DNA from 3 places in the Dechloromonas sp. ZS-1 genome. Region 2 is predicted to be linked to each of the others. Evidence: riboswitches for the same ligand, from Rfam matches in the RefSeq annotation. Region 2 holds a riboswitch; each other region holds the start of a gene.
What was found. A riboswitch is a leader RNA that binds a small molecule or an ion and turns the genes downstream of it on or off. The one in region 2 is predicted to bind cobalamin.

Region 1 (5,885 bases), on a different contig from region 2:
TGCCAGGGTGGCGGCATCCGGGCAGGCCTTGCCCTGACCTTGGGCCAGGAAGGCGGCGTTGGTCGCGGCTTCGAAGCGCTCGCCGTTCTCGCGGGTCTTGGCCACGCCGGTTTGTACGGCGTTGCGGGCGCGGCTGGCCAGGGCGGGTTGCTGGCAGGCCAGCGCAATGCCATTGATGCTGCCGAGTTCGCTCAGGGCCTCCGCCGTGTCGGCGTGGGCCGGGGCGCTGCTCAGGCCGATGCAGAGGGCGGCGAGGGGAAGGGAAAAAAGGGCAAGGCCGGTGCGGGTCATGAGACGCTCCTGTGTGGGAGAACTAGGGTACGACCTCGAGCGGCCTGGCGGCTTTTTCAAAAATCAAAAATTTCGAGCAATTTCGGCAGACCTTCGCTGATCGCCACCGGCCCGGGGGTTAGGATGACGGCCGACTTGATTTCGTGCATGCGCCCGCTGTTGACCGCCGGGATCCCTTCCCAGCCCGGCCGGGCGGCCACGCGTTCCGGCCGGAAGTGCTTGCCGCACCACGAGCCGATGATGACATCCGGTGCGGCCGCGATGACGTCTTCCGGGGTGGGGCGGCGATCCTTGGCGAGCGGCGAGCGGGCTTGCTCGGCAAAGACATCTTCGCCGCCGGCAATCTCGATCAGCTCGGAGGCCCAGCGGATGCCGGAAATCAGCGGCTCGTCCCATTCCTCGAAATAGACACGGGGGCGGCGGCCGGTGCGGGCAATGCGGGCAGCGGCCTGGGCGCGGGTGGCCTCGATCTGTGCTTCCAGTTCAGCCACCAGGGCGCAGGCCTTGGCTTCGGCGCCGACCAGGCGGCCCACGGTCTCGATCATGGCCAGGATGTCCTCGACGCTGCGCATGTTGAGTGCGTAGACCGGCACGCCAGCTTTGATCAGGTCGCGCGAAATCTCGCTTTGCAGGTCCGAGAAGGTGAGGACCAGATCGGGCTCGACCGCGAGAATCTTGTCGATATCGCCGGTCGTGAAGGCGAAGACCTTGGGTTTTTCCTTGCGCGCTTCGGGCGGACGGACGGTATAGCCGGAGATGCCGACAATGCGGTCCTGTTCGCCCAGGGCGTAGAGGACTTCGACGGTTTCGGTGGTCAGGCAGACGATGCGTTGGGGCAGACGGGACATGGCGGCTTATTTTTGTGGACGACGGCTGCGTGCGACATCGAGATGGGCGCAGAGTTTCTCGGCGCCATCGAGAATGCGTGGCGTGTGGCGCTGCATGATGTCCGGGTTGATGTGGAACAGGTTGCCCCGTTTGACGGCGGTCATGCGCGTCCATTTGTCCCAGTCGGATAGCCATTCCGGTCGGGCATCGCCCATGCCGGTGGCGATGATGGCTTCCGGATCGGTTTCCAGCACGGCTTCGACGCTGACTGTCGGCGCCATCTGCTTGAGTTGCCCGAAGACATTGTCGCCGCCGCACAGACGGATGGCATCGCTGATGATCTGCGGGCCGCCCACCGTCATCAGCGGGGTTTTCCAGATCTGGTAGAAGACCCGCACCTTGGGTTTGTGGGCGTTGGCGGCGCGCAGGCTCTCCAGGCGCTTGCGGAACGTGTCGGCGGCCTGCTGGGCGATACGCTCGCTGCCGGCGAGCTGCCCCAGTTTTTCGAGCTGGCTCGCCACTTCTTCCATGCGGTTCGGTTGGGAGACGTGGACCGTCAGCCCCAGGGCTTTCAGCTTTTCGATCTGCGGCATGTTGTTGCCGCTTTGCCAGGCCAGGACGAGATCGGGCTTGAGCGCGGCGACGGCCTCCAGATCAACGCGGGAATAGCCGCCGACACGCGGCACCTTCTTCGCTTCCGGCGGATAGTCGCTGTAATCGACGGTGCCGACCAGGCGCTCCCCGCCGCCGGCCGCATAGAGGCTTTCCGCGATGTGCGGCGCGAGGGCAACGATGCGCCGGGCCGGTTCCTTGAGGCGCACGGTGGCGCCGGTATCGTCCTTGATCACAACCTCGGCACGGGCGGAGATACTGGATAGGAGGGCGACGGTCAACGTCGCCAGCAGGGGCAATTTCATGTCGGGCTCCAGGCGGAGAGGGCCTCGGTCAGGCGTTGCCAGCCGGCTTCGTTGGCAGGCAGGCCAAAGCGCAAGAGCGGTGATTGGTCGAAACGGCGGGTCAGGATGCCGTGTTGGGCCAGATGTTCGTGCAAGGCCGCGGGGTCGTTCAGGGTCAGCGTGGCAAACAGGGGCGTCGCCTTGACCTCGCCCAAGGGGGCGAGCAGGGTCTGCAGTCGGGCGCCTTCAGCACACAGGCGCGGGCGCATGGCGGCTTGCCAGTCGGTGTCGAGCAGGGCCAGGCGGGCGGCGGCACGGGCCGGGCCGGAGACCGTCCACGGGCCCATCGCCGCCTGCATGCGTTCGCGCAGGGCGGCTGGGCCGAAGAAAAAGCCGACGCGCAGGCCGGCCAGGCCGAAGAATTTGCCGAGCGAACGCAGCACGATCAGATTCGGGGCCGCGTCGGTGCCGGCCAGCGCGGTGATGCTGTCTTCCGGCGTGGCATCGATGAAGGCCTCGTCGACGATCAGCCAGCCGCCCCGCTTGTGGAGTTGTGCGGCGGCATCGAGGACGACCGCCTGCGGATGCCGGTCGGCGCTGGGATTGTTCGGGTTGCAGCACAGCACATAGGGGGTGGCGGCGGTGAGGGCGCGCGGCAAGAGGGCATTCTGCAGAAAGCGCACCTTGTGGCCGGCGCGCTGCCAGGCGTGCGGGTGTTCGGCGTAGAGCGGTGCGATGCAGGCCACGGCGGCGCGGGGCAGGAGCGCGGGCAGCCACTGGATGGCGGCCTGCGAGCCGGCCACGACCAGACTGTTGGGATTGCCGTAATAGGCCGCGGCGGCGGCTTCCAGGCCATCATCGTCTTCCGGCAGGCGTTGCCAGACTTCGGGGGGCAGCGGCGGGACGGGCCAGCCATGCGGATTGATCCCGGTCGACAGGTCGATCCAGTCGGCCAGCGGACGGTGGTAACGGGCAGCGGCGGCGCGCAGGCGCCCTCCGTGTTCAAGCATGCAGCACCTCGGAGAGCAGGGCGATCAGGGCAAAGGTGGCGAGCCAGAGCCAGAGGCTGTGGCGGATCAGGCGGATGGCACGGGCCAGGTCACCGGCGACGGGGGCTGGGCCGGCGCCGAGCGGCGGGCGGATTTCTTCCTGGCCGTGATAGATGGCGGCCCCCCCCAGTTGCACGCCCAGGCTGCCCGCGCCGGCCGCCATGACCGGGCCGGCATTGGGGCTTTCCCAGACACCGGCCTGGGTGCGCCAGCAGCGCAAGGCGAGGCGGGTCTGGCCGAGCAGGGCATAGGTCAAGGCCGTGAGGCGGGCGGGGAGCCAGTTGAGCAGATCGTCGAAGCGGGCGGCAAAGCGGCCGAACAGGTTGTAGCGTTCGGTACGGTAGCCCCACATCGCATCCAGGGTGTTGGCGAGGCGGAAGAGCAGGGCGCCCGGCCCGCCCAGCAAGGCGAACCAGAACAGGGTGCCGAAGATGGCATCGTTGCCGTTTTCCAGCACCGATTCCATGCCGGCCTTGGCGACGCCGGAGGCATCGAGTTGGGCGGTGTCGCGCGAGACCATCCAGCCGACGCGCTGGCGGGCCTGTTCGAGGTCGCCGCTGGCCAGGGGGCGGGCGACGGCCTCGGCATGTTCGCCCAGGCTTTGCGCGCCGAGGGCGAAGTAAAGCAGGCCGATGTCCAGCAGCAGCCGTCCGGGTGGCGACAGGGTGTCATGCAGCCAGTAGGCAGCGCCGACCCAGGGCAGCACGCCAAGGCTCCAGGCGAGGATGCCCAGGCTGATCCGGCGCTGGTTGAGGCGGCGCTCGAGCGCCCCGGCCAGATTGCCAAAGCCGACCAGCGGATGCCAGCGCTGCGGCTCACCCAACAGGCGGTCGATGAGCACGGCGGTCAGTGCCGCCAGCGGGAGCGCCCAGGCGCCGGTCAACAGGTCGGTCATGCCGGAAATTCGCCGCGATCCTGAATGCCGGCCTGCATTTCGGCCAGACGGGTGGTCAGCGGATCGGCCTGGCCTGCATCGCCGGCGCCCCACTGGTCGTAATAGAGGAGATCGGTGATCGGCAGGCGGGGCAGCCAGCCGGCGGTTTCCAGCTCGGGCTTGTCCTTGAAATGGCTGACATAGCCGATGCACAGATAGGCGATCGGCACGATGTGCTCGGGGATGCCCAGCGCCGCCTGCAGCGCCGATTCGTGGAAGATGCTCACCCAGCCGACGCCCAGCCCTTCGGCGCGGGCGGCGAGCCAGAGGTTTTGCACGGCACAGACGCTGGAATACAGGTCCATGGTCGGCATGTGCGTGCGCCCCAGGACGAGGGGGCCGGTGCGCGTGCGGTCGCAGGTGATGCAGAGGTTGATCGGCGCATCCAGGATGCCTTGCAGTTTCAGCTGGCTGTAAAGTGTCCGCTTGTCATCCGGGAACATCCTGGCCGCTTCGTCGTTGGCCGTGCGAAATGCGTCATGTACCCGTTGCTTCACCTGCGGTGAGCGGACCACCAGAAAATTCCAGGGCTGCATGAAGCCGACCGAGGGCGCGTGATGCGCCGCCATCAGAATGCGGCTGAAAACCTCGTCGGGCACGGCGGTGGGCTGAAATTGCGCGCGCACATCGCGACGGCTGAAAATGGCGTGGTAGACCGCTGCCCGTTCGGCATCGGTAAAGGCGTGCGCGCTGGGCGCATTCGGGTTTTCCATGGATTCCCCTTCTGGAAACGCGGCGGCTTTCGTCCACAAAGCCGGTCAATCCGTCTCCTGGCCGGTCTTCTGACTCGGATTCGCCCGTTGCCGCGCCTTCCCGGTCGCTGACCAGTGGCCTGATGCGGCAAACGTCCTCCTCACAGCGTTGGGCACGTGGCGGAATCGCACCGCCTTCCCGATTCTCCTGCCCCGTTTGGGGGCGGGCACCCGGAGACACCTGCCCGAATGAGATCGGGCGGGGGCGATGGTGCCATAATTATGGGCTTTTGACATCCGGGCCAATCATGAAACGCGCTTCCCTGATGGTGCAAGGCACCACTTCCGATGCCGGCAAGTCCACGCTGGTTGCGGCGATGTGCCGTGTTTTGAAGCGTCGGGGCGTGCGCGTGGCGCCGTTCAAGCCGCAGAACATGGCGCTCAATTCGGCGGTCACCGTCGATGGCGGGGAAATCGGTCGCGCCCAGGCCTTGCAGGCGCTGGCCTGCGGCCTGGCCCCGCATACCGATTTCAATCCGGTGCTGCTCAAGCCGACCACCGACAAAAAGGCGCAGGTGATCATTCACGGCAAGGTGGCGGCCGACCTCAATGCCCGCGACTATCAGGACTACAAGCCACGCGCCATGCAGGCCGTTTTGGCCTCCTGGGACCGGTTGACCGGCGCCTACGACTGCGTGCTCGTCGAAGGCGCCGGTTCCCCGGCCGAGATCAATCTGCGGGCACGCGACATCGCCAACATGGGGTTTGCCGAGGCGGTCGATTGTCCGGTCATTCTCGTCGCCGACATCGACCGGGGCGGCGTCTTCGCCCATCTGGTCGGCACGCTCGATCTCCTGTCCGCATCGGAACAGGCGCGGGTGGTCGGTTTCGTCATCAACCGTTTTCGCGGCGACATCAGCCTCCTGCAATCCGGGCTGGATTGGCTGGAAGCACGGACCGGCAAGCCGGTGCTCGGGGTGTTGCCCTACCTGCACGGCCTGATGCTCGATGCCGAGGATGCGATTGCGACGGCGACGGTCGACGGCAAAAAAGCGGCCAAATTGAAAGTCGTGGCGCCGGCCTATCCGCGCACCTCGAACCACAACGATCTCGATCCGCTGCGCCTGCATCCGGAAGTCGATTTCCGCTGGATCGGCCCCGGCGAGGCGCCGCCTGCCGCCGATCTCATCGTCCT
Region 2 (5,885 bases):
ATGACATTACGCACAATGCCCTCGCCGCGGCTTTCCGCGACCCGCGCTTTGCCCCGATGAACGCGGCGGAATGGGCGGACACTCAGGTCGAAGTTTCCCTCCTGGGACCGGGCGAGCCGCTGACTTTCCGGGACGAAGCCGATGCGCGGGCGCAGTTGCGCCCCGGTATCGATGGCGTCATTCTGAGCAGCGGCTGTCATCGCGCCACTTTCCTGCCTCAGGTCTGGGCCCAGCTGCCCGATCCGGCCGACTTTCTCGCGCACCTCAAGCAGAAGGCCGGGCTGGCACGCGACGCCTGGCCGGCAGACCTGACGCTGGCACGTTACCCGGTGGAAAAATGGCGGGAAAAACGCCGTTGACCGTCGCCGATCCGGCATCGGGCATGACGGGGCCGCCGACCTCGCCGATGACCGGCGGCACCGATGCCCATCCCGCGCGCTGGTGGCATGCATTGGCGGATGGGCGCATCCAGTGCGATCTCTGTCCGCGTGACTGCCAGTTGCACCCCGGCCAGCGCGGCGCCTGTTTCGTGCGCCAGCACCAGGATGGCCGGATGGTGCTGACGACCTGGGGGCGTTCCTCCGGTTTCTGCATTGACCCCATTGAAAAGAAGCCCTTGCATCATTTTTATCCCGGCAGCAGCGTGCTTTCCTTCGGGACGGCGGGCTGCAACCTGACCTGCAAATGCTGCCAGAACTGGGATATCTCGCGCGCCCGCGACATGGATCGCCTGATGGACAGCGCCACACCCGAGGCGATTGCCAGCGCTGCCGTGCGCCACGGGGCTGACAGCGTGGCCTATACCTACAACGACCCGGTGATCTTTGCCGAATACGCGCTGGATACGGCAGAGGCCTGCCGCGCTCGCGGCATCCGTAACGTGGCGGTCACCGCCGGCTATCTCCACGCCGAACCGGCCCGGGCGTTTTTTAGCCGGATGGATGCGGCCAACGTCGATCTGAAATCATTTTCCGATGATTTTTACCGAAGTCAGTGTGGCGGCCGTCTTCAACCCGTGCTCGATGTGCTGAGCTACCTGCATCACGACACTGCATGCTGGCTGGAAATCACCACCCTGCTCATTCCCGGCCTCAACGATCGTCCGGACGAAATTCGTGCGCTGAGTCAATGGATTGCGCAAGCGCTGAGCCCGGACATTCCGCTGCATTTCACCGCCTTTCACCCCGACTGGCGCTTGCGCGACCGGCCCAACACGCCCCTCGCCACCCTGCAAGGCGCTCGCCAACTGGCGCGCGAAGCCGGCCTTCAGCATGTCTATCTCGGCAATGTGCGCGATCCGGAAGGCGGCGTGACGCACTGCCCACACTGCGCGCAAACGCTGATCCGCCGTGACGGTTATACAATTCAGGACTATGCGCTGACTGCCGACGGCACCTGCCCGCATTGCCAAACCCCGCTGGCCGGGCGCTTTGGCGCGCAACTCGGGCATGCCGGCCAGGCGTTCGGCGCACGCCGCATCCCCATTCGCCTGCAATCATGAACCGCACCCTGATTCGAAACACCCCCTTGGGTTCCCTGCATGGCAGTCTCGATCTGCCGGATCAGCCGCGCGGGCTGGTCTTGCTGGCCCGTGCGCATCATGCACCGGTCGACGCCTGGATCACGGCCAATCTCGCCGCCCGCCATTTCGCGGTGTGCAGCATGGAACTGCTGACAGCCCAGGAAAGCCGTTTTGCCGATGCCACCCAGAACGTGCCCAAACTGACCGAGCGCCTGCTGGATCTGCTCGACATGCTGCGCCACGATGGCGATACCGAGTCCCTGCCGCTGGCGATTTTCGCGTCCGGCGACGCCTCACCGGCCGCGCTCCGTGCTGCAGCGCAGCGTGACACCCAGGTCAAGGCACTGGCCTGTCATGGCGGCCTGATCGATCGGGCCGGCTTGCAGGCCCTCAAACTGCTGGCGGCACCGCTCTGCATGCTGCTCGATACCGGAGACGAGCCGGCAAAAACAGCCTCGGAGCGCGCCTTTCCCCATCTCGCCGTGGCCCATGAATGCCACCTCCTGACGCCGGGTGAAGACCCGGTCCTGCGCACCGCCGCCTGGTTCAATCTGCATCTCTCGCGCTGAAGCACGGCATTGCATCGGCATGGGCAAACATGCCCGATCCTGATACAGTGCGGGCCTCGCTACCGGGAAATACCGGCGGCGAAACCTCGCTACAGGTTCCTGGATACCCCGGTATCCAGGTGAAACGGGAACAGGGTGCGCGTTGATCGCAAAGCCCTGGCTGCCCCCGCAACGGTAAGCAGGACAAAGCAATATCATGGTGTGATTGCCTCTAGAGCAAGGCACCGGCCACTGGGTGTTACGTGTCAGATACGCCCGGGAAGGCGATATTGCCGGCATCGTTTTGAACGATGCGCCTGCCAGCCCGGAGACCGGCCTGTCGTGATCAGGTCGGCGGTCAACGGCTGCCGATGCCTTAAAACAGACCGTCTGCGGGGATGCAGAAGGCTGCGGGTGCACAAGTTCCCTTGTGTGCCGCAGTGAATGCCGGGCGGACGGTCCTTGTTGGAACAAGCTGATGATTTACCGCTCATTCACCCCCACCCTGGTTGCCGCTGCCCTAGCCTGCCTGGGCCATGCGCACGCCGCCGGCATTCCCACCTTGCAGGAAGTTTCGGTCACCAGCGGCAGCCAGAATCTGACCGGCATTGCCGACTCGGCCAGCGAGGGCACCGTTACCGCCAAACAACTGGCCAATCGTCCCTTGTTGCGCCCGGCGGAAGTTCTCGAGGTCGTGCCCGGCATGATGGTGACCCAGCACTCCGGTGACGGCAAAGCCAATCAATACTTTCTGCGCGGTTTCAATCTGGATCACGGCAGCGATTTCGCGACGCACGTGATGGGCATGCCGGCCAACATGGTGACGCATGCACACGGTCAGGGTTACATGGATCTCAATTATCTGATCCCGGAACTGATCGGCAACGTCAAATACCGTAAAGGCGTGTATGCCGCGGAGGATGGCGATTTCGCCACCGCAGGTGCGGCCCGCATCGACTATGTACGCAAGCTGGATCAAGCCTTTGTCGACCTCAGTCTGGGGCAAGGCAATTATCGTCGCCTGCTCAGCGCCGGCAGCCATGCGTTCAACGGCATGAACCTGCTCGGGGCGCTGGAAGTGGCCGGCAATGACGGCCCCTGGGATCAGGCAGAACACCTGAAGAAAACCAACGGGGTGGTTCGCCTCAGTTCGGGTACGGCAGCCAACGGTTTTGCCCTGACCGGCATGCTGTATGAGGCCCGCTGGCGCGCCACCGAGCATCTGCCGGCGCGTGCCATCGACAGCGGAGAAATCCCCCGTTATGGTGCCCTTTCCCCCAACGATGGCGGCAAGACCCACCGCTACAGCCTCTCCGGCGACTGGGCACGCACCGAGGCGGATGGCGCGCGCAAGCTCAATCTGTATGTCGTCGACTATGGTTTGAACCTCTATTCGGCCCCCTCCGGGTTCATCAGCGGCGCGCAGGGCGACCAGCACGAGCAGGCCGACCAGCGCACACTCTGGGGCGGCCAGGCCAGCCGCAGCTGGCTGCTCGGCCCGAACTGGCGGGATACCGAATTGACCCTCGGCCTGCAGTTCCGCCAGGACCGGATCGGTAAGGTGGGGCTGTACAGCACGGAGAATCGCCAACGCACCCGCACCGTCCGTGAGGATCGCGTGCTGCAGAGCAACCTGGGCCTCCATATCGACGCCCGTACGCAATGGACCGATTGGTTCCGGACTCAGATTGGCCTGCGGCATGACCAGATCCAAGCCCGCGCCACAGCGCTGGGCGGCGCCAACAACATGGAGAATGGCGGCCAGGAGGGCGCACATCAGACCAGCCCTAAACTGGGCCTGGTTTTCGGGCCATTCCAGCTCCTGGGTGAAACCGAGTTTTACGCCAATACCGGCCGGGGTTTTCATAGCAATGATGCGCGGGGCGCGACGGCACGCATCAACCCTCAGGATGGCAGTACCGCCACGCCGGTACCGCTGATCGTCCGGGCACGCGGCAACGAACTCGGTATGCGAGCGACCCCCTTGCCGGGCTGGCACAGCAACCTCAACGTCTGGCAAATGAATCTCGAATCGGAGCTTGTCTTTATCGGCGACGAGGGGGTGACGGAGCCGAAGGGGGCTTCCCGGCGTCACGGTATCGAGTGGTCGAACCATGTCGTACCGGTTGACGGCTGGATTCTCGATGCTGATCTTGCCTGGTCAAAGGCACGTTTCAAGGATGCCAATGTCGACAATGGCGGGCGCCACGTACCCAACGCCATTCCGCTCACCGCCTCGCTCGGCTTGACTGCGGATCAGGGGGGCAAGTGGTTTGGCGGCGTACGCCTGCGCTACCTCGGCGCCTATGCGCTGGAGGAGACCGGGACGCAAAAATCGACGCCCTTCCTGATGGCGAGCCTGAAAGCCGGTTATCGCGTCGACCGTAACCTGCAGTTCACGCTCGATGTGCTCAATCTCTTTAATCGCAAGGCCAACGACATCGAATACTGGGGCAATGCCTGTACCCGAAACGAGCAAGCCAGTGGCGCCTGTGGCACGGATGGCATTGCCGGTCGCCTGATTCACCCGCTGGAACCCCGCACGCTCCGGCTCGGTATGCGGATCGGGTTTTAAGCGACCAAGCAGGATGAAGCGGCGCACAATACGCTAAGATGCACCCTACCATGCGTATTGTGCGACCCCGCTTTCATCGCCTCTTTGGAGGGCTTGCCTGTTTCTTGTGTTGTGCCGGTGTCCTGGCCCAGCCCTCGGCGGCACTCCCTCCCTTGCAGGCGCTGACTGAATCCTTGCCCCCGCTGAACTATGAGCAGGACGGCAAGGTAATCGGCTTTTCCAGTGAAGTCCTGGACCTGCTGGCCAAGGAAAGCGGACTGACCATCAGCAAAACGCTGTTGCCTTGGGCGCGGGCTTATCAACAGGCGCAGCAAGGCCCCAACAAGATCCTCTATTCCCTGGTCCGTACGCCGGAGCGTGAAGCACTTTTCCACTGGATCGGGCCGATCAGCAAGCGACGCATTTATTTATACCGGCAGGCAGCGCGCACGGATATCAAGCTCAAATCGCTCGACGACGCCACGGCGTACATGATTGGTACGGCCCAGGGATCCGCCGCCATGAACTTCCTGCTGGCGCGAGGCTTCGAAGTCGGCGTTCAGCTCGATCCCGCCCAGGACGATGCGCGCAACATGAAAAAATTCAAGGCCCAGCGCTTTGACTTGTTGCTCTCCCTCGATTGGGCGGCGATGTATAACGCACGGCAAAATGGCATGGACAGCCAGGCGCTCGTGCCCGCCCTGCTCGTCGATGACAGCAATGATTACTGGTTTGGTGTCAGTCTGGGCACCGATCCCAGAATCCTGAGCAAACTGGAATCCGCCATGGCGCGAATCCGCAAGGATGGTCGCCTGCAGGCCCTGGTCCGGCATTACCTCCCGAGCACGCCCTGAGGCGTGCAATTGTGGTTTTCCCGAGCGTGCGCGGCAAGCGGGAATCGGCTACCCTTCGCGCTGTCGAAACCCTTACCTGCCAGGACCCGCCATGCCGGTCATTGAACTCAAACACCCCCTCGTCAAACACAAGATCGGCCTGATGCGCGAAGGCGAGATCAGCACCAAAAAATTCCGCGAACTGACCGCCGAAATCGCCCGCCTGCTGACCTATGAAGCCTGCGCCGATTTCGAAATGGAAAAAGTCACCATCGCCGGCTGGGCCGGGCCGGTTGAAATTGATCAGATCAAAGGCAAGAAAGTCACCGTGGTACCCATTCTGCGCGCTGGACTGGGCATGCTTGATGGCTGCCTCGACCTCATTCCGAACGCCAAAGTCAGTGTGGTCGGCATTGCCCGCAATCACG
Region 3 (5,885 bases), on a different contig from region 2:
TCCCGGGCAGCACGTCCGCCCAAGAGACGACTGTAAGCCGGATCGCACGCAATCTGGCGGAACCCCTCTGCCGGCGCCCCAGCCCAACTGCGCGTGATCAACGACACTTCAGCGCCTTCGGACGACAACGCCGACAACGCGCGCTCGACAAAACGCTCGGCACCACCATAGGGGTTGTAGCGTTGGCGAACAATCGCAATTTTCATGTCTGCAACACGTCTTGCAAGGCCGCCATGACCTGGGTCACCGGTAGATTTTCAAGGCAGTCGCTGACTTTGCCGCCGCCGCAGCCATCGTTGCCGCAAGGGCGACACAGATGATGCTCACTGGCCACGACCCGCGCTCGTGCCGACCAGGGCCCCCACTGTTTCTCGCCAGAGGGCCCAAACAAGGCAACGACAGGCACCGCCATGGCCGCAGCAATATGCATGGGCGCAGAATCGACACCCACAAACGCTTGCGCCATGCCGGTCAGGGCCGCCAGTTCTTTCAACGAGAGCTGGCCCGCCAGGCTGGGCACCGGTCTGGCCAAGCCCGCTTGAATAGCACCGACCATCGCCAGCTCATCCCGGCTCGGCGCTGCTGTCAGGACCACCTGATGCCCTTGTGCCTGCAACATACTGATCAAGGCTGCCATGCGCTCAGCCGGCCAGCATTTAAAAAACCAACGCGACGCCGGATGTATGTGAATAAAGGGGCCGCTGACCTCGGCATCCGTCAGGCGTTGCCGAACCCTGGCCTCAGCCTCCGCACCGGGGACCAACTGCAGGGCACGATCCGCCAACGCCGGGCGCACGCCAATGCGACGCAGGGCGTCCAGATTCCGTTCCACGGTATGGCGCGGCAAGCCCCCCGACACCTTATACAGATGGCTGAAACTTCGATGCCAGGCCCGACCGGCATCAACACGGGTACACCCGACCGACCAGCGCGGCTTCAGGAGCCGGCACAGCCAAGCCCCCCGCCAGTGTTCAGTCAGGTGGAGCACCAAGTCATAGCGCGCAGCGCGCAAGGTATCCAGCAAAGCCCACTCCTGCTTCAGCTGATGCCCGACACCCTGCTTTTTCCATTTCCGATCAATCACATGCACACGCCGGATCGCCGGGTGCAGGGTCAGCATTTCCGCGGTATCGGCATAAACCAGCGCATCGATCTCGACATGCGGAGCGGCGGCCTTGAGTGCGGAAAAAACGGGGGAGGAAAGCAGTACGTCGCCGTGATGGCGCAGCTTGATGACGAGCACGCGCTGCACTTCTTGGAGCGGCACGGCATCGCGCAGGGGATTGAAATCGTTCATGGCGGCGATTTTATCGCCTTAGGCGCATGCCGTCTTTGCTAGCGCGATGCGTCACGCACCTTGGTCGATTCGGCGATCAGGGCAATACGCACATTCATCACGGCCGCCATCAGCACCTGCCGGGCATCGTCGAGATCGTTGGCATGCTCGATGCGGAACAACTCGCTGCCGCCATCGCCATAGCGCACTGCTGCGATGAAAAGCGGCTTGCTTGCGGGCGGTACGCCCCGCCTTCTGCTCTCTCCTGTCTTTGCCATGGCTCCCCCGTTTATGACTTATGGATATTAGCCAAGGCAAGCCGGATCAGGTCATACCGTTTTCATAATTTAACAAAATGATTTCACCGTATTCAACCGGAAAATCAAGCACATCCCGCAATGGCACCCTCTGGACAATGGCCACGATCTGACGGATCACGCCCGCGTGCGTCACCAAGGCTATGTGAGGATGCCGGAGGCTGGAGAGGCACGCCCGAATCCGTCCGGCCATCTGTTCGGCCGACTCTCCGCCCGGCGGGCAATAGCCCATCAGATCGGCAGCCCAGGCGTCGATCTCCGCGCGAGGAATCTCATCCCAGGCCCGCCCTTCCCAGTCACCGAACGCAATTTCCATCAACCGGGGATCTGTCCGGCACCCCGGGTCCATCGCCCGAGCCAATTTCAAACAACGCTGCAGCGGGCTGCTGATCACGGGCACCCCCACCGGCAACTGAGACCGAAGCGTCGCGGCCAGCGTGGCGGGGTCGTCGATATCGACATCGAGCTGGCCGTAGCACACGCCGGGCGCAATCAGCGGGCGCGGATGCCGGATCAGGTAGAGCATCATGCCGGCCAGCGGGCCAGTACGCCGAGATAGAAGGCCACTTCGGCCACCTGCTGTACCGCCCCCAGGCAGTCCCCGGTATAGCCGCCCAGCCAGCGCTTGAACTTGGCGGCCAGCCACACGGTTGCCAGCAAGGCGCACAGGACACCGGCCACGGCTTGCTGCCAGGGCAACAAGACCAATCCGAGGAGCGCAAAGATCAGGGCAACGCACAACGCCCCTCCGCCCAGACGCGTTGCCAGCGGCTTGGCTTTGGACAGCAGGTCCTCGCGCACGTAGTCCATCCCGGCCAGCAGCAGCGTGGCGCACCCGCGGGAAAAGGCGTGCCCCGCGATCAGCGCCAAGGGCACCACGGCGGGGTCGAGGCTGGCGAGCAGACAAAGCTTGCTGCTCAACACCAGCCACAAGGCGACCACACCGTAACTGCCAACCCGGGAGTCCTTCATGATTTCCAGGATGCGCAGCTTCTCCCAGCCGCCGCCGAGCCCATCGGTCATGTCGGACAGCCCATCCTCATGGAACGCGCCGGTCACGTACAGGCTCGCCGCCATGGCAAGCAGGACGGCCACCACGGGGGGCCAGAGGGCGACGGTCAACGCATACACCAGGGCCGAAATGCCCCCCACCAGCAAACCGACCGCCGGGAAGTAGCGGGCCGAGGCATTCAGCGCCTCAGCCGAATGCCCCACCCAGGCCGGGACCGGGAGGCGCGTGAAAAAACGCACCGCCCCGAAGAAATACGCGAGTTCGTCGCGCATCATGCCTTGTCGGCCACGCCGGCCGATTCGAGGCTGGCCATCTCGTTCAGGAACGCCACCGCCGCCTGTACCAGCGGGTAAGCCAGCGCGGCGCCTGTCCCCTCGCCCAGACGCAGGCCCAGATCGAGCAGCGGCGCGGCGTTCAGGGCCGTGAGTTGCGCAACATGGCCCGGCTCGGCCGAGCGCGTCGAAAACACGGCGTACTCGGTCAGCGCCGGGTAGAGGCGTGCCGCCACCAGCGCGGCCGAACTGACGATGAAACCGTCGATGAGCAGGACCATCTTCGCTTCTGCCGCCGCCAGCATCGCACCGACCATGGCGGCAATCTCGAAGCCCCCGAATTCGGCCAGCGCACGCATCGGCGTCAACGCTTCGCCAGACGCCGCAACGCGCGCCCAAGCCTGGGCCAACAAGGCATGCTTGCGGTTCAGACCGGCATCATCCAGGCCGGTACCACGCCCGATGCAGGCATCGAGGGAAACGCCGGTCAGGGCATGGGTGAGCAGGGAGGCCGCGGCCGTGTTGCCGATGCCCATTTCACCAAAGCCGACCACCGTGCAACCGTCAGCGGCCAGCTGGCGCACGATGCCGGCGCCGTGCTCGATGGCCTGCGCACATTGCTGGGCGGTCATGGCCGGCATTTCGATGTAGTTTGCGGTCCCCGGCGCCACCTTGGCGTGAATCAGGCCGGGGCGGGCGCCGAAATCATGCGCCACACCGGCATCGACCACACTCAGCGCCAGGCCGTTTTGCCGGGTGAACACGTTGATCGCCGCGCCGCCGGCGAGAAAGTTCTCGACCATCTGCCAGGTGACCTCTTGCGGATACGCCGACACACCCGCCTTGGCCGCACCGTGATCGCCGGCAAAAACCAGCAGGTGCGGCTTGGCGAGCACCGGATCGAGACGCTGCTGCATCAGGCCGATGCGGATGGCGAGCGCTTCCAGCTGACCGAGCGCACCGAGCGGCTTGGTCTTGCGGTCGACCTTGTGTTTGAGGGTATTTTCCAGGGCGCGATCCGGCGCCGTGATCGCGAATTTCGGGATAGAGGAATGCATCCGATTCTCCAAAAGCAAAAGGGCCTCGCGGCGACCGCTGTCCAGGCAGGCGCCGCGAAGCCCTGTCCATAGGCTTCTTGCGAAGTATTGGTATGTCCGACAGGTCTTCTGGCTTTCGGATCGTCCGGTCTGCTGCGCCTTCCCGGCAGGTTTGTTTCCCCGCGTAGTGGCATCGTGCAGCGACCGTCCCCGATTACAGCGGCGGGCCCGCCCCGGAATTGCCGCAGGCGGCGCACCGGGTTCCTTGATGTCGAACCCGTCGATTATACCTTGCCGCCGCCGGATCAATTCCCCACAATGCGGCCATGAAGACACTGATTCTGGGCGGTGCCCGCTCCGGCAAGAGCGCACACGCCGAAACCCTGGCCCAAGCGGCAAGCCGCGATGAGCAGCGGCACGTCATCTACATCGCCACGGCCGAGGCCCGCGATGGCGAAATGCAGACGCGCATCGCCCATCACCGCGCCCGCCGCCCGGCCGAATGGGGCTGCGTCGAGGAGCCGATCGAGCTCGCCGCCCGCCTGCGCGAGCTGGCACGCCCGGACACCTGCCTGCTCGTCGACTGCCTGACCCTCTGGCTCTCCAACCTGCTTTTTGCCGGCCAGGCCGGCGCCCAGGCCGATGCGGGGCAGCCCATCGATTGCCCGCTGTTCGAGGGGCAGACCCGCGCCCTGATCGACACCCTGCCGACCCTGCCGGGCCGGGTCATTCTGGTCTCCAACGAAGTCGGCTGGGGCATCGTGCCGATGCACCCGGTTTCCCGCCTGTTTGCCGATGAGCAGGGCCGCCTCAACCAGCGCGTTGCCGCCGTTTGCGATCACGTCGCCCTGGTCGCGGCGGGTTTGCCCCTCACCTTGAAATAGGCCTCTCTCAGACGGTCGACCGTGGCGCATATGGAAAAACTCCTCGACATCCTCGCTTCCGGCATTCACGAGACGAAGAACCAGTTGTTCTACGCTGAAACCGCGATTGCCGCCGCCGAAGCGACCCACCGGATCGATCTGGGGGAAGCACGCTATGCCATCGAACGCGGCGCCCATCGGCTCAACCGCACCCTGGCCGCTTACCGCTTGCTGCGCCATGAACGCCAGCTCGCCCTGATCCCCACGGTGGTCAGCGATCTGTGCGCCGAAATGGCGCTGGAAGCCCGCCTGCATCTGCAGCACCACGGACTCACGCTGCGCCTCGACTGCACCCTCGAGGACGCCTGGCCGATGGACCGCGAATTGGTCGAGGACATGCTCAGCAACGCCCTGCAGAATGCGAGCCGCTTTGCCCGGGCGCAGATTCTGTTGCAAGCCCGCCTCATTGAAGGTGGATTACAGCTGTGCGTGGCCGACGATGGCCCTGGCTTCGCCCATCTCCCCCCCGCCAGCGGCACGGGATTACGCATTGCCCGCCGCCTGGCCGAACTGCACACGCGCGGCCCAGAGCACGGCACGCTCATGCTGAGCAACGGCGGCCCGCTGAACGGCGCCTGCTTCACGCTATGGCTACCGTAAACATCGACTTCTCCCAGCGCCGCTTTCTCGTCATCGACGATCAGCCGATGGCCCGCGAAGCCCTGCGCACCATTGCCCAGACCGTCGGCGCCTTTGCCGTCGAATTCGCCGCAAACTATCAGGACGCGATCTACCGCATCCGCAACAACACGCCGGACATCATCCTCTGCGACTACATTCTGGGCGACGGACGCTCCGGGCAGCAGTTGCTGGAAGAACTGCGCCGCTTCAACCTGCTCAAGGACGAAGCCATCTTCATGATGGTCACCGGCGAGCAGTCCTACGAGCAGGTCGTCTCCGCCGTCGAACTGGTGCCGGACGATTACATCATCAAGCCTTTCTCGCCGGACAAGTTGCTCCTGCGCCTGGCCCGCATCATGGCGAAGAAGGACTTCTTTGCCGATTACTACCGGGAAAAACGCCAGCAGGAATACGCCCGCGCCCTCGC

Region 1: another riboswitch for cobalamin. It lies ahead of bluB (5,6-dimethylbenzimidazole synthase); the one in region 2 lies ahead of AACO21_RS12300 (TonB-dependent receptor).
Region 3: another riboswitch for cobalamin. It lies ahead of cobT (nicotinate-nucleotide--dimethylbenzimidazole phosphoribosyltransferase); the one in region 2 lies ahead of AACO21_RS12300 (TonB-dependent receptor).

What each region holds. Positions count from the first base shown of each region.
Region 1 covers NZ_JBDIYD010000001.1:432,213-438,097, forward strand. The annotation lists gene AACO21_RS02145 (hypothetical protein) at 1-291, opposite strand, end outside; gene AACO21_RS02150 (cobalamin-binding protein) at 348-1,139, opposite strand; gene AACO21_RS02155 (cobalamin-binding protein) at 1,146-2,036, opposite strand; gene cobD (threonine-phosphate decarboxylase CobD) at 2,033-3,025, opposite strand; gene cbiB (adenosylcobinamide-phosphate synthase CbiB) at 3,018-3,959, opposite strand; gene bluB (5,6-dimethylbenzimidazole synthase) at 3,956-4,711, opposite strand; cobalamin riboswitch at 4,753-4,940, opposite strand; gene AACO21_RS02175 (cobyric acid synthase) at 4,999-5,885, shown strand, end outside.
Region 2 covers NZ_JBDIYD010000009.1:89,891-95,775, reverse strand. The annotation lists gene amrB (AmmeMemoRadiSam system protein B) at 1-359, shown strand, start outside; gene amrS (AmmeMemoRadiSam system radical SAM enzyme) at 407-1,501, shown strand; gene AACO21_RS12305 (hypothetical protein) at 1,498-2,091, shown strand; cobalamin riboswitch at 2,168-2,426, shown strand; gene AACO21_RS12300 (TonB-dependent receptor) at 2,549-4,645, shown strand; gene AACO21_RS12295 (transporter substrate-binding domain-containing protein) at 4,696-5,478, shown strand; gene upp (uracil phosphoribosyltransferase) at 5,570-5,885, shown strand, end outside.
Region 3 covers NZ_JBDIYD010000001.1:439,608-445,492, reverse strand. The annotation lists gene AACO21_RS02220 (glycosyltransferase family 4 protein) at 1-206, opposite strand, end outside; gene rfaQ (putative lipopolysaccharide heptosyltransferase III) at 203-1,297, opposite strand; gene AACO21_RS02210 (hypothetical protein) at 1,336-1,554, opposite strand; gene cobC (alpha-ribazole phosphatase family protein) at 1,601-2,119, opposite strand; gene AACO21_RS02200 (adenosylcobinamide-GDP ribazoletransferase) at 2,119-2,880, opposite strand; gene cobT (nicotinate-nucleotide--dimethylbenzimidazole phosphoribosyltransferase) at 2,877-3,935, opposite strand; cobalamin riboswitch at 4,016-4,234, opposite strand; gene cobU (bifunctional adenosylcobinamide kinase/adenosylcobinamide-phosphate guanylyltransferase) at 4,241-4,798, shown strand; gene AACO21_RS02185 (ATP-binding protein) at 4,829-5,437, shown strand; gene AACO21_RS02180 (response regulator) at 5,425-5,885, shown strand, end outside.